2 regions of the Rhodococcus sp. NPDC003322 genome follow, and region 1 is predicted to be linked to the other one. Evidence: riboswitches for the same ligand, from Rfam matches in the RefSeq annotation. Region 1 holds a riboswitch; the other holds the start of a gene.
What was found. A riboswitch is a leader RNA that binds a small molecule or an ion and turns the genes downstream of it on or off. The one in region 1 is predicted to bind thiamine pyrophosphate.

Region 1 (6,050 bases):
GTCTCCGACTCGCCGGTCCACGAGTTCGTCGACCGGTCCTCCGAGTCGTCGGTGCGGGTGCGCAGCCCGCAGCTCGACGCACTGAAGTCCGCGCTGGTCGCACAGGGTCTGGCCGTGCAGTCGGACGGCGTCGGGGAGAACGGGGCCGCGGTGCTGATCGTTCGTGGCGCCACCACCGACACGGTCGGGCAGATCGCCGGTGGACGGGGCATCGTCCTGCACGAGCTGTCCGCGCAGCGTGGCTCGCTCGAGGACGCGTTCATGAAGATGACCGGCGACGACGTGCAGTACCAGGCCGACGTGATGGGAGGGGCGCTCTGATGGGTGTCGTGGCAGCGGAACGCATCAAGCTCACCTCGACGAAGTCGCCGTTGTGGTGCACCGTCGCGATCATCGCGCTCGGGCTCGGCCTGGCCGCGGTGATCGGTCTGACCGCGAAAGTGAGCCTGACCGCGTACAACGACCAGCTCGCGAACGGCGAGAATCCGGGCATGGACCCGTTCCTGCCCACGCTGGCCGACGCGGTCGGCGGCGTGACCGGATTCGGCGTGCTCGTCCTGATGATCCTGGCGGCGCTGGCGGTGACCAGCGAGTACCGGTTCGGGATCATCCGGACCACCTTCCAGGCGGTGCCGAAGCGCGACACCGTGCTGATCACCAAGGCCGGGCTGATCGGGATCTTCGGTGCCGTGCTGACGTTCGTGCTGACCTTCGGCGCCTACGCGATCGCCAAGACCACCGCGGGCAGCGAGGCCGGTGCCCTCCTGAAGCTCTCCGGATCCGACGCCTGGCGTGCGATCTACGGCGTGCCGATCTACGCGCTGCTGTGCGTCGTGCTCGCCGTCGCGGTCGGGTCGCTGGTGCGGCAGTCGGCCGGCGCGATCACCCTGCTGCTGTTGTGGCCGCTGCTGATCGAGTCGCTGTTCGGCCTGTTCGGCAAGGTGGGCCGGGAGATCCAGCCGTTCCTGCCGTTCGCGAATGCCAACCACTTCCTCGGCTCCGATCAGGGCATCGACTGGCACTGGGGTCCGTGGGGCAGCCTGGTGTACTTCACCGCGTTCGTCGCGGTCGTGTTCGGGGCGGCCCTGTTCGTCGTCAACCGCCGCGACGCGTAGGCACTTCGTGCCTGTGAGTCCTTTTGGCCCCCACGCGGGCCAAAAGGACTCACAGGCGCATGTGTGTGACCGGTGGTTACACTTCGTCGATGACCGAGCAACCCGAGGGCGGTGACGGACGCGGCCGCGTCGCGTCGGCCCTGGCCTGGGCGTTGGCGGTCGACAGGGCGCCCGCCGCGGTGGACGCAGTCCGCCGGGTGCGCCGGGCGCTGCCCGGCGATCCGGGGTTCGGGGACCCGCTCTCCACCGCCGGACCGGGCGGGGCGCGGGCCGTCGCCCGGGTCGCCGACCGACTCCTCGACGACCACCCCGGGGTCTCCCGGGAGGTCGGCCTCGGCGCGCTGCAGGTGTGGCAGGCGCTGCTCGAACGCACCGGCCGCGGCCGCGGCACCCGCGCGATGACGCTCGTGTTCACCGATCTGGTCGGCTACTCGGACTTCGCGCTCGCCGCCGGCGACGAGGCGACGGTCGAGCTGCTCCGCGCGGTCGCGCGGGCGATCGAACCACCGGTCGCCGACCACGGCGGCCACGTCGTCAAACGGATGGGCGACGGCATGATGGCCGTCTTCGCCCGACCGGATGGCGCGCTCGAGGCGGTGTTCGAGGCCCGCGCCGCACTCGCGACGGTCGAGTGTCACGGCCACCGGCCCCGGATGCGGGTGGGCGTGCACACGGGCATGCCCAGGCAGGTCGGTGCCGACTGGCTCGGCGTGGACGTCAACGTCGCCGCGCGAGTGATGCAGGCGGGGGCCGACGGCAAGGTGATGGCGTCGGCGGCCACCGTCGACGCCCTGGGCTCCGACCGCCTCGACGAGCTGGGATTGCGGGTCCGTCCCTACCGCCGCGGACTGTTCGCCAGCGCCCCGCGCGGAGTGCCGAACGACCTCCAGATGTACACCGTTCGGCCGCTGTGACGCGACCATTGCCTCCAGTGCCAACGGCGCCGACACTGGAGGCATGGTTGATCGGGAACAACGCACACCCTTTTACGGACTCGTCCTGATCCTCGCCGCGATGGCGGGTGCGTTCGCCGTGAACTACTACGGCTACGGGGCCTACTGGTTCCGTATCGCCGTGTATCTCGTGGCGGCGGCCGTGGTCGCGGTCGGGTTCGTGATGACGTTCAGGGACTACTCGCGCTGACCTTCCTCCGCGCCCACGTGCAGGCGCCAGAGCGGCGAGACGGGCCCGTGTCCCGCGCCGAGGTCGTAGGACGCCGCGAGGCAGCGGGTCACCCATTGCTTCCCGAACTCGACGGCCTCGGGCATCGTGCGGCCGTGCGCCAACGCGCACGCCACCGCGGCGGCGAGCGTGTCGCCGCCGCCGTGATCGTTGCCGGTGTCGATCCGCGGGCTGGTGAACTCGTGGAAGCGCTCACCGTCGAACAGCAGGTCGGTCGATTCGGTCGACGTGCGCAGGTGCCCACCCTTGACGAGGGCCCACTGCGCCCCCAATCCGTGGAGCGCCTCGGCGGCGCGACGGGCGGTCGCGTCGTCCACGACGTCGACACCGGTGATCAGCCGCACCTCGTCGAGGTTCGGCGTGACCAGCGACGCGATCGGGATCAATGTGTGCCGCACCGCGTCGAGGGCCTCCGCGTGCAGCAGTGGGTCGCCGTGCATGGACGCGCACACCGGGTCCACCACCAGCGGGACCGGTTGCCCCTTGCCGATGCCCACCTCGGTGCACACCTGCGCGACGGACTCGATGATCGCGGTGGACGCGAGCATGCCGGTCTTCGCGGCGCTCACCCCGATGTCGCCGACCACGCTGCGCACCTGGTCGGCGACGATCTGCGGCGGAATCTCGTGAAAACCACTGACCCCAACGGAGTTCTGCACCGTCACCGCCGCGACGGCGACGCATGCGTGCACACCGAGCATCGCCATCGTGCGGGAGTCGGCCTGGATTCCCGCACCGCCGCCGGAATCGGTCCCGGCGATGGTGAGGGCGCGGACGGGCGTCTGCCCGTCGGGGGTCAGTGGCAGCAGGTTCACAACGAAAAGCCTATCGATCGGTCGAGACGACGGGCAGGTACACCTGGCCGCCGGAACGGGTGAACTCGTCGGACATCTCCGCCATGCCTGCCTCGATCGCGGTCGCGTCGGTCAGGCCGTGCTCCTCGGCGTAGGCCCGGACGTCGGCGGAGATCCGCATGGAGCAGAACTTCGGGCCGCACATCGAACAGAAGTGCGCGGTCTTCGCCGGCTCCGCGGGCAGGGTCTCGTCGTGGTACTCGCGGGCGGTGTCCGGGTCGATGGAGAGCGCGAACTGGTCGTGCCAGCGGAACTCGAAACGGGCCGTGGACAGCGCGTCGTCACGCTCCTGGGCACGCGGATGGCCCTTGGCCAGGTCCGCGGCGTGCGCGGCGATCTTGTAGGTGACGACACCGACCTTCACATCGTCGCGATTCGGCAGTCCCAGATGCTCCTTCGGGGTCACGTAGCAGAGCATCGCGGTCCCGGCCTGGGCGATCATCGCGGCGCCGATCGCCGACGTGATGTGGTCGTAGGCGGGCGCGATGTCGGTGGCAAGCGGGCCGAGGGTGTAGAACGGCGCCTCCTCGCACCACTCCTCTTCCAGTCGCACGTTCTCGACGATCTTGTGCATCGGCACGTGCCCGGGACCCTCGATCATCACCTGCACGCCATGGGATTTCGCGACCTTCGTCAGTTCGCCGAGGGTCCGCAGCTCGGCGAACTGGGCCTCGTCATTGGCGTCGGCGATCGAGCCGGGACGCAGTCCGTCGCCGAGCGAGAAGGTGACGTCGTAGCGGGCGAGGATCTCGCAGAGTTCCTCGAAGTGCGTGTACAGGAACGACTCCCGGTGGTGTGCCAGGCACCAGGCCGCCATGATCGACCCGCCACGCGAGACGATGCCGGTGACCCGCTTCGCCGCCAGCGGTACGTACCGCAGCAGCACCCCGGCGTGCACCGTCATGTAGTCCACGCCCTGCTCACACTGCTCGATCACGGTGTCGCGGTACAGCTCCCACGTCAGCTTCGTCGGGTCGCCGCCGACCTTCTCGAGTGCCTGGTAGATCGGGACCGTGCCGACCGGGACGGGGGAGTTGCGCAGGATCCACTCCCGCGTCTCGTGGATGTTGCGGCCGGTGGACAGGTCCATGATGGTGTCGGCGCCCCAGCGGGTCGCCCACACCATCTTCTCCACCTCCTCAGCGATCGAGGAGGTCACCGCCGAGTTGCCGATGTTCGCGTTGATCTTCACCGCGAACCGCTTGCCGATCACCATGGGTTCGAGTTCCGGGTGGCGCCGGTTGGCGGGGATCACCGCCCGTCCCGCCGCGACCTCCTCGCACACCAGCTCCGGGGAAACCCCTTCGCGGGCAGCGCAATAGCGCATCTCGTCGGTGATCACCCCGGCTCGGGCCCAGCCGAGTTGGGTGGTGGCACCCTCCGGGCGTGGCCAGGACGCGCGTACCGGCGGCAGGCCGGCGTCGAGGTCGATCCGTGCGGACTCGTCGGTGTACGGGCCGGAGGTGTCGTACAGGTCGAGGTGGTCGCCGGTGGTCAGCTGTACGCGCCGGACCGGAATCGACAGCCCGTCGACCTCGAGGTACCGCTTGCTGCTGCCCGCGATCGGACCGGTCGTGACGGCAGTCGTGGCGACGGCGCCGTCGAAGGTTGAGGTGTCCCTCATCGAAATCTCCCTACGCCGGCATTACCCGGTCAGGTTCATACGGTCGACGGCCCTGTCCGCTCGTGGAGAGCTAGCCGTCCTCTCAGCCCGCTGGTGCGAGCCCCCGTGGGTTTGTTGAGTTGTCGCCGCCGACGATAGCCGGGCGCCTCCCGCGGGTGCGGGCCGGGGAGGCGCACCTGTCCGGTTGGCGAGTTTTCTGCGCGTTCCCTGTCGCGCAAACCTGCACCGACCTATAGTGGCGTGGATCACATTTTTGTTACGGGTGGGCAAGGAGACAAGGCCGATGTTCGCGGACACACCGACCGCCGAGGTGATGAACAATGCAGCTCAGAACCGCTTCGAGCTGTGGCTCAACGGCGACCTCGTCGGCATCCTGGGGTATTACGACCTGGAGTCGAACGGCGGAGCGGTGAGCGCCAAACGGCGGGCGGGAGCGCCGGTGGTGTCCTTCCTGCACACCGTCATCGTCGAGGACTTCGGGCACCGCGGCCTGGCCGCCGTGATGGTCCGACGTGCCCTCGACGCGGCGCGGGGGTACGGCTGGAAGATCCGCCCGGTGTGCACCTACCTGCAGCGATTCGTCGTGGCGAACCCCGAGTACCGGGACATGCTGGTGCCGGTGTGATCGCCCGGCGGCGATTCGGCCACGATTCGACGAAGGATGAGCGACAACTTGTCTGTCGGGCCCGCGCCGGGCGGCGAATCGACCCGAATGCTGATTGCATGACGCCATGTTCAAGCGACACCCGGACCAGGCAGCGGCGGTGACGACGCCCGTCGCTGCGCCCGCCGACCCCGCCCTGGCCGAGGTCGAGCACAATCCCGCACACGCGCGCTTCGACCTCTGGGTCGACGGCGATCTGATCGGCATTCTCGGCTACCGCCGGCTCGACGACCGGGACGGCGCTCCCGAGGACGGCGCCGCCGTCGCGCTCATGCACACCGTCGTCAAGGAGGAGTACGGCGGCCGCGGTTGGGCGGCCGTGCTCGTGCGCGAGGTCCTCGAGGAGGCCCGGGTCCGGGGGTGGCGACTGCACCCCGTCTGCACCTACGTGCAGCGTTACCTCGGCACCCACACCGAGTACCTGGGGCTGCTCGACGACGCCGGCTGATCGGCACATCGGTCCAGCTCGCGGCGGTCCCTGGCCCCAGTCTCGCAATAGAATCGAGGGGAGAGGGAGGACGTGTTCCCTCTCCATCTCGAGGAGGTGTTGGCATCATGTCGACAGCGAACCTGCCCATTGAGAAGCACCCGGACATCGCCGCGCTACGTGA
Region 2 (6,050 bases), on a different contig from region 1:
CATCAGCGCCCGGGCGATCAGCACCCGCTTGCGCTCGCCCTCGGAGAGGGTGCCGTAGGTGCGATCGGACAGGTGCTCGGCGCCGATGCTCTCGAGGATCTCCACCGCACGGTCGGTGTCCATCGCCTCGTATCGCTCACGCCAGCGGCCGAGGACGGCGTAGCCGGCGGAGACGACGAGGTCCTTGACCAGTTCGTCGGCGGGCACCCGGTGTGCGAGCGCCGAGGACGACAACCCGATCCGGGGCTTGAGTTCGTTGACGTCGACCCGTCCGAGTGTCTCGCCTAGCAGATTCGCATTGCCCGACGTCGGGTGGACCTCGCCTGCGGCGATGCGCAGCAACGAGGTCTTGCCCGCACCGTTCGGGCCGAGCACGACCCACCTCTCGTCGAGCTCCACCTTCCAGGTCACCGGACCCACCAGGGTCACGCCGCCGCGGCGGATCAGGACGTCGTCGAAGTCGATGAGCAGATCGGGATCAGGTTCGGACACGGCAGTCATCTTCCCGCACCGGTGTTGCGGGAGTGAAATGGGATCAGAGGCGCGTGTCGCGGGGTCACACCAGCGCGTCCCAGAACTGCTCCTCGAACACCGCGACCCGCCCGAACGCGGTGCGCTGCGCGTCGGTGGGTTCTCCCTCCCCGAGCAACGCCCCCAGGTCCTCGACGTACGTGGCGAACGGCGCCGCGCTCCAGTTGTCGATGAACTCGCGGTACCGCGACTCGGCGTCGGCGGCACGTTGCCGCACGGTCGTCCAGGCGTCCAGGTAGGCCTTCTCGATCCCGTACAGCACGACGGACGCGACGTCGTAGCCGTCGTGCAGGCTCGCAAGCATGAACGAGGTGTATGCGATGCACCCGTCGCTCGGCCGGTGCCCGTGTCGATCCAGACCTCGCCGCTCGAGCTCCGCACGAAACAGGTCGAGCTCCGAAGTCAGAGCGGCGATTCCGCCCGCGATGACGTCCCGGGAACGCTCGTCGGGGGCGAGGCTGAGCACCCCGCCGAGGAACCGCCGGAACTCGACGACGAAGGCGTGGTCCTCGAGCAACCAGCGGTCGAAGGCCGCCTCCGGCAGGGTGCCGTCCGCGGTGGCGAGCACGAACGGGTGCTCCGCCGACCGCTGCCACCGCTGCGCCTCGCCCAACAGCAGGGCCTGCGCCGTCGTACTCACCGCGCGTCCCAGAACGCGAGCTCGTGCCGCATCGCCGTCATGAACGCCTCCTCCGCGACCGCCTCGTCCGGCGCCGCCTCGTCCAGCATCTCCGCACACCGGTCGGCGAGCGCCGCGAATCCCGGATCCGCGTAGGTGTCCACCCAGCGGCGGTAGCGGGGATCGGCGGGCGGGTCCTGCGCGAGGGCAAGGCCCAGCTGCGAGTACCCCCACATGCACGGCAGCAGCGCCGCCAGTCCACGCCCGTAGTCCGCGGCCGACTCGAGCAGGAACTCGGTGTACGCCGCGCACTGCGGGCTCTTGACCGCGGTGCCGAAGTCCGCACCGAACGGCTCGGACAGCTCTCGGTGCAGACTCAACTCCTCGTGCAGCGTCGAGTGCGCCAGGTCCACCAGATAGCCGAGGTGCCCGTCGGGGGCCTGCCACGCCAGGCGCGCGAACACCCGGGTGTAGTCGAGCAGGTACAGGTAGTCCTGCTCGAGCCAGCCGCGGAACAGTGCCGGATCCAGGTCGCCGCGCGCGATCCCCACGACCGTGGGGTGGGCGAGCTGCTCCGCGAGCAGCGCCCGCCCCTTCTCCTGCAGTCGGGACGAGAGAGTCACGCCCGCACCACCTTTCGCTTGTCGATCAGGCCGAGCAGCAACGCCAGCCCGGCGGCGACCACCAACGCGGCGAGCGACGCGGACCAGCCGGAGGCCGGAATCCCCAGCGACGACTGCAGATTCGTCCACCAGCGCGTCCAGCCGGCACCGAAGCCGGTGAAGTAGGTCGGCGTCACCAGCTGGTAGACGACGAACCCGGCGACCCACGGCACCAACATCACCCAGCGGGTGGGCGACTGCGCCGACACGTCCCAGTGGCCGCGCCGGAGCAGGTAGAACGATGCCAGGAAGGTTCCGGTCAGCGGCACGAACACGGCACCGATCAGGAACAGGAACGGCTCGTAGCTGTATGCGTCGACCGTCAGTGCGAGCAGCGTCGCGACCACGCCGACCCCGATCACGAGGAATCGGCGGTCCAGGTTCGGTCGCAGGTTCTGCGCACTGATCGCGGTGGAGTAGATGTTCGCGAACGCCTCGTCGACCTCGTCGACCAGCAGGATGAGCAGCGCAACCCCCGCCAGCGGCAGGACCAGCAGGCTGCCGATCACGTCGAAGCCGGGTTCGAGCCCGAACGCGACGAACGCCAGGACGCCGAGCGCGAAGAAGGCGACCGTGGCGCCGCCGTAGCCGACAGTGGCGCCGAGGAACGCCGCCCGTGGGGACCGGGAGTGCCGGGCGTAGTCGGCGGCCAACGGAACCCAGGAGATCGGCATCGCGATCACCAGGTCGACGCTGGTCCAGAACCCGGCGAAGCTGCCCTCGGTCAGCGACGGCAGATCCTTCATCAGCACGTTCACCAGCAGGTACACCGTGGACGCGAGCGCCGCCCAGACCGCATACCGGGCCAGGATCTTGACCACCCGCAGCGGGTACAGCGCCATCACCGTCGCCAGCACACCGCCGAGCAGCACGAACGGCCACCGCTGCCACCCGGTCAGCCGGGCCGCGGTCTCCGCGATCACGAACACCTCGAAGGTCGCCCAACCGACACACTGCACCAGGTTCAGCACCGTCGGCAGCGCGGAGAGCCGGGTACCGAGCAAGCCGCGCATCATCACCATCGCGGGGGCGCCGACCGAGGCGCCGGCGGCTGCACACAGCCCGAGCAACGCCGACCCGATCAGCGCACCGACGACCACCGCGAGCAGCGTGGCGAGCAGCGACTGTCCCTGCAGCACCGCGAACGTCGCAGCGACCGGCAGCAGCAGGGAGATTCCGAGATTGCCCCACAGGCCGACCTGCGCGCCGAATCCCAGGGTGCGGGTTGGTGATTCGTCCAGGGTGAAGGACGGCTCGGCCTGAGCCGACCCCGGTGACGGACGTGTCGGTACGACGGACATCGCACTGCTCCCTACGCCGGAATGACCCGGATCAGGTGTGACGGTCGGAGCAGCCGTGCTCCCTCTCAGCCCTACGACGCCAGGGCTCCCGTGCTGGATGGACGACGCTCACACTAGGCCGTCGTCACGGCGCAGTCCAAGCCGCCCCCTGCCCCGCAAGAACGCCGACCCGGCTGCGCCCATCGAGCCGACCCGGCTGCGCCCATCGAGCCGACCCGGCTGCGCGACGGTATCGCTCGCGCTGATTCCAAACCTTCCCGACGTCGGCCCGCCCGCGCACCATGACGCCCTGACCCGCCGTGTGCGGGGCCATCAGAGGGGGTTCCGTTGTCCGTGACCACTGCCGCAGAGGCGCCGGTTGCGCCGTCCGCCGGGTCGCAGGCGCACCACCGCCGCCGCGGTCTGCTGCGGGCGCTTGCACCGCTCACGCTGCTGCTCGTCTGGCAGATCGGCAGCCGGACCGGACTGCTGTCCGAGCGGGTGTTGCCCGCGCCGTCGGTGATCCTCGAGGCCGGCGTCGAGGTCTTTCGTTCCGGTGCGCTGACCGACGCCCTGCTCGTGTCCGGGCAGCGGGTCCTGATCGGGTTCGCGCTCGGCGCCGTGCTTGGCGTCGGCTTCGGAGTCGTCGCCGGTATCGGCCGGATCGGCGAGTACATCGTGGATCCGCCGTTGCAGATGCTACGAACCGTACCGCTGTTCGGCCTGATCCCGCTGTTCATCATCTGGTTCGGCATCGGGGAGGAACCGAAGGTCTTCCTCATCGCGCTCGGCGTTGCATTTCCCCTGTACCTCAACACCTTTGCCGGGATCCGTCAGCTGGACCCGAAGCTCCTCGAACTCGGCCAGGTGTTGCGGCTGCGCCGGTTGGTGATCCCCGGTGCGCTGCCGCACATCCTGGTCGGGTTGCGTCAGAGCCTCGGCGTGGCATGGCTCTCGCTGATCGTCGCCGAGCAGATCAACGCGAGCAAGGGTCTCGGGTACATCGTGAACAACGCGCGCGAGTTCCTGCGCACCGACATCGTCATCTTCGGCCTGCTCGTGTACGGACTGCTCGGGCTGGTCACGGATGCACTGGTACGCGGGCTGGAGCGGCGGGCGCTGCGCTGGCAGCCCGCCGCGGCCTGAGGAGGACCACGTCATGACAGACACCATCACCGCCTCGCCGGTGTCCACGGCTCCGGCCGCCCGAGTCACCGGTCTGCGGAAGAGCTTCGGTGGCCGGCCCGTACTCGACGGGATCGACCTCGAGATCCGCCGCGGCGAGATCGTCGCCCTGCTCGGACGCAGCCGATCGGGCAAGTCGACTCTGCTGCGGGCCCTGACAGGCCTGTCCGGCGACCACGAGGGGCAGGTCACCACCGACGGATACCCCACCGTCGTCTTCCAGGAACCCCGGCTGGTCCCGTGGCTCGACGTGACCACGAACGTCGAACTCGGCCTGCCCGACCCCCGCCGTGGTCCGGGACGCCGCGACCGGGCGGCCCGGGTGCTCGGCGAGGTCGGTCTCGGGCATCGCCGGGACGCGTGGCCGTTGACGCTGTCCGGCGGCGAGGCGCAGCGAGCAGCCCTGGCCCGGGCGCTGGTCGCGGAACCGACGCTGCTGCTGCTCGACGAGCCGTTCGGTGCGTTGGACGCGCTGACCCGGCTCTCGGTCCACGACCTGTTGCTCGGCCTGTTCGCCGAGCACGGATTCGGCGTCCTCCTCGTGACCCACGACGTGACCGAGGCGGTGGCACTGGCCGACCGGGCCGTGATTCTGGACGGCGGCCGCATCGCCCACGAGGTGCCGATCGCCCTGCCCCGCCCGCGCAGACGCGCCACCGCCGAGACCGCCGAGTACTCCGCCCGACTGCTCGAACTGCTCGGCGTACCCACCTGAGCCCGACTCCACCGCCGCCACTTCCCACCGCCGCCACTTCACACCGCCGACCGCTCCTCACCGAAACAGGACCACGCCCAATGAAACTCAGCACCTTCGGCCGTCGACGACTCGTCGGACTGGCCGCGATCACCGCCACCGCGCTGGCACTCACCGCGTGCGGCGGATCCGACGGCGACGCCACCGAAGCGGCAGCGACCGGACCGGTGGACCTGTCCACCGTCACCCTCGAGGTCGGTGACCAGAAGGCCACGTCCATCGAGGTTCTGCTGCGCGCGTCGGGACAGCTCGAGAACCTGCCCTACAAGATCGAGTTCTCCTCGTTCACCGCGGGACTGCCGCTGATCGAGGCCGCGAGCGCCGGCGGCATCGACCTCGCCCAGACCGGCAACACCCCGGTGATCTTCGGTGCCGCGTCGAAGGCGGACATCAAGATCGTCGGGGCGCTCGAGGCGACCGGTCAGGGCGACGCGATCCTGGTCGGCAAGGATTCCCCGGCGACGTCGGTGGCGGATCTGAAGGGCAAGAAGATCGCGACGTTCAAGGGCAGCTCGGCGCACGCGAACCTGCTGCTGCAGCTGCAGAAGGCGGGTCTGGACCGCACCGACGTCGAGACGGTGTTCGTCTCCCCCGCCGACGGATACACCTCGCTGACCAAGGGCGACGTGGACGCCTGGGCGACATGGGATCCGTACACCGCGATCGCCGAGAAGGAATCCGGCGCGCGGGTGATCGCGACCGCCGACCAGGCCGCCAACGGCTACAACTTCTGGGCCGCGTCCGGCGCCGCCCTCGACGATCCGGGCAAGACCGCGGCCGTCGACGACTTCCTCGGCCACTACGCCGCGGCGACCGCGTGGTCGCAGGACAACCTCGACGAATGGTCCGCGAAGTACGCCGAACTCACCTCGATCAGCCCCGACGCGTCGCGAACCACCTGGACCCGGTCGATCAAGCAGCCGATTCCACTGACCGATGCCGTGGTGGCCTCCGAGCAGGAGATCGCCGACGCGTTCACCGCGGCCGGGGAACTGCCCGGCACGGTCGACTTCGCCGGG

Region 2: another riboswitch for thiamine pyrophosphate. It lies ahead of ACWDUM_RS17400 (purine-cytosine permease family protein); the one in region 1 lies ahead of thiC (phosphomethylpyrimidine synthase ThiC).

Annotation. Positions count from the first base shown of each region.
Region 1 covers NZ_JBSFSC010000006.1:24,252-30,301, forward strand. The annotation lists gene ACWDUM_RS22625 (ABC transporter ATP-binding protein) at 1-321, shown strand, start outside; gene ACWDUM_RS22630 (ABC transporter permease) at 321-1,115, shown strand; gene ACWDUM_RS22635 (adenylate/guanylate cyclase domain-containing protein) at 1,205-2,029, shown strand; gene ACWDUM_RS22640 (hypothetical protein) at 2,073-2,258, shown strand; gene thiD (bifunctional hydroxymethylpyrimidine kinase/phosphomethylpyrimidine kinase) at 2,246-3,112, opposite strand; gene thiC (phosphomethylpyrimidine synthase ThiC) at 3,123-4,775, opposite strand; TPP riboswitch at 4,766-4,892, opposite strand; gene ACWDUM_RS22655 (GNAT family N-acetyltransferase) at 5,059-5,400, shown strand; gene ACWDUM_RS22660 (GNAT family N-acetyltransferase) at 5,507-5,887, shown strand; gene ACWDUM_RS22665 (SPW repeat protein) at 5,995-6,050, shown strand, end outside.
Region 2 covers NZ_JBSFSC010000004.1:244,538-250,587, reverse strand. The annotation lists gene ACWDUM_RS17415 (ABC transporter ATP-binding protein) at 1-501, opposite strand, end outside; gene ACWDUM_RS17410 (thiaminase II/PqqC family protein) at 557-1,171, opposite strand; gene ACWDUM_RS17405 (TenA family protein) at 1,168-1,773, opposite strand; gene ACWDUM_RS17400 (purine-cytosine permease family protein) at 1,770-3,113, opposite strand; TPP riboswitch at 3,105-3,215, opposite strand; gene ACWDUM_RS17395 (ABC transporter permease) at 3,441-4,238, shown strand; gene ACWDUM_RS17390 (ABC transporter ATP-binding protein) at 4,252-4,992, shown strand; gene ACWDUM_RS17385 (ABC transporter substrate-binding protein) at 5,073-6,050, shown strand, end outside.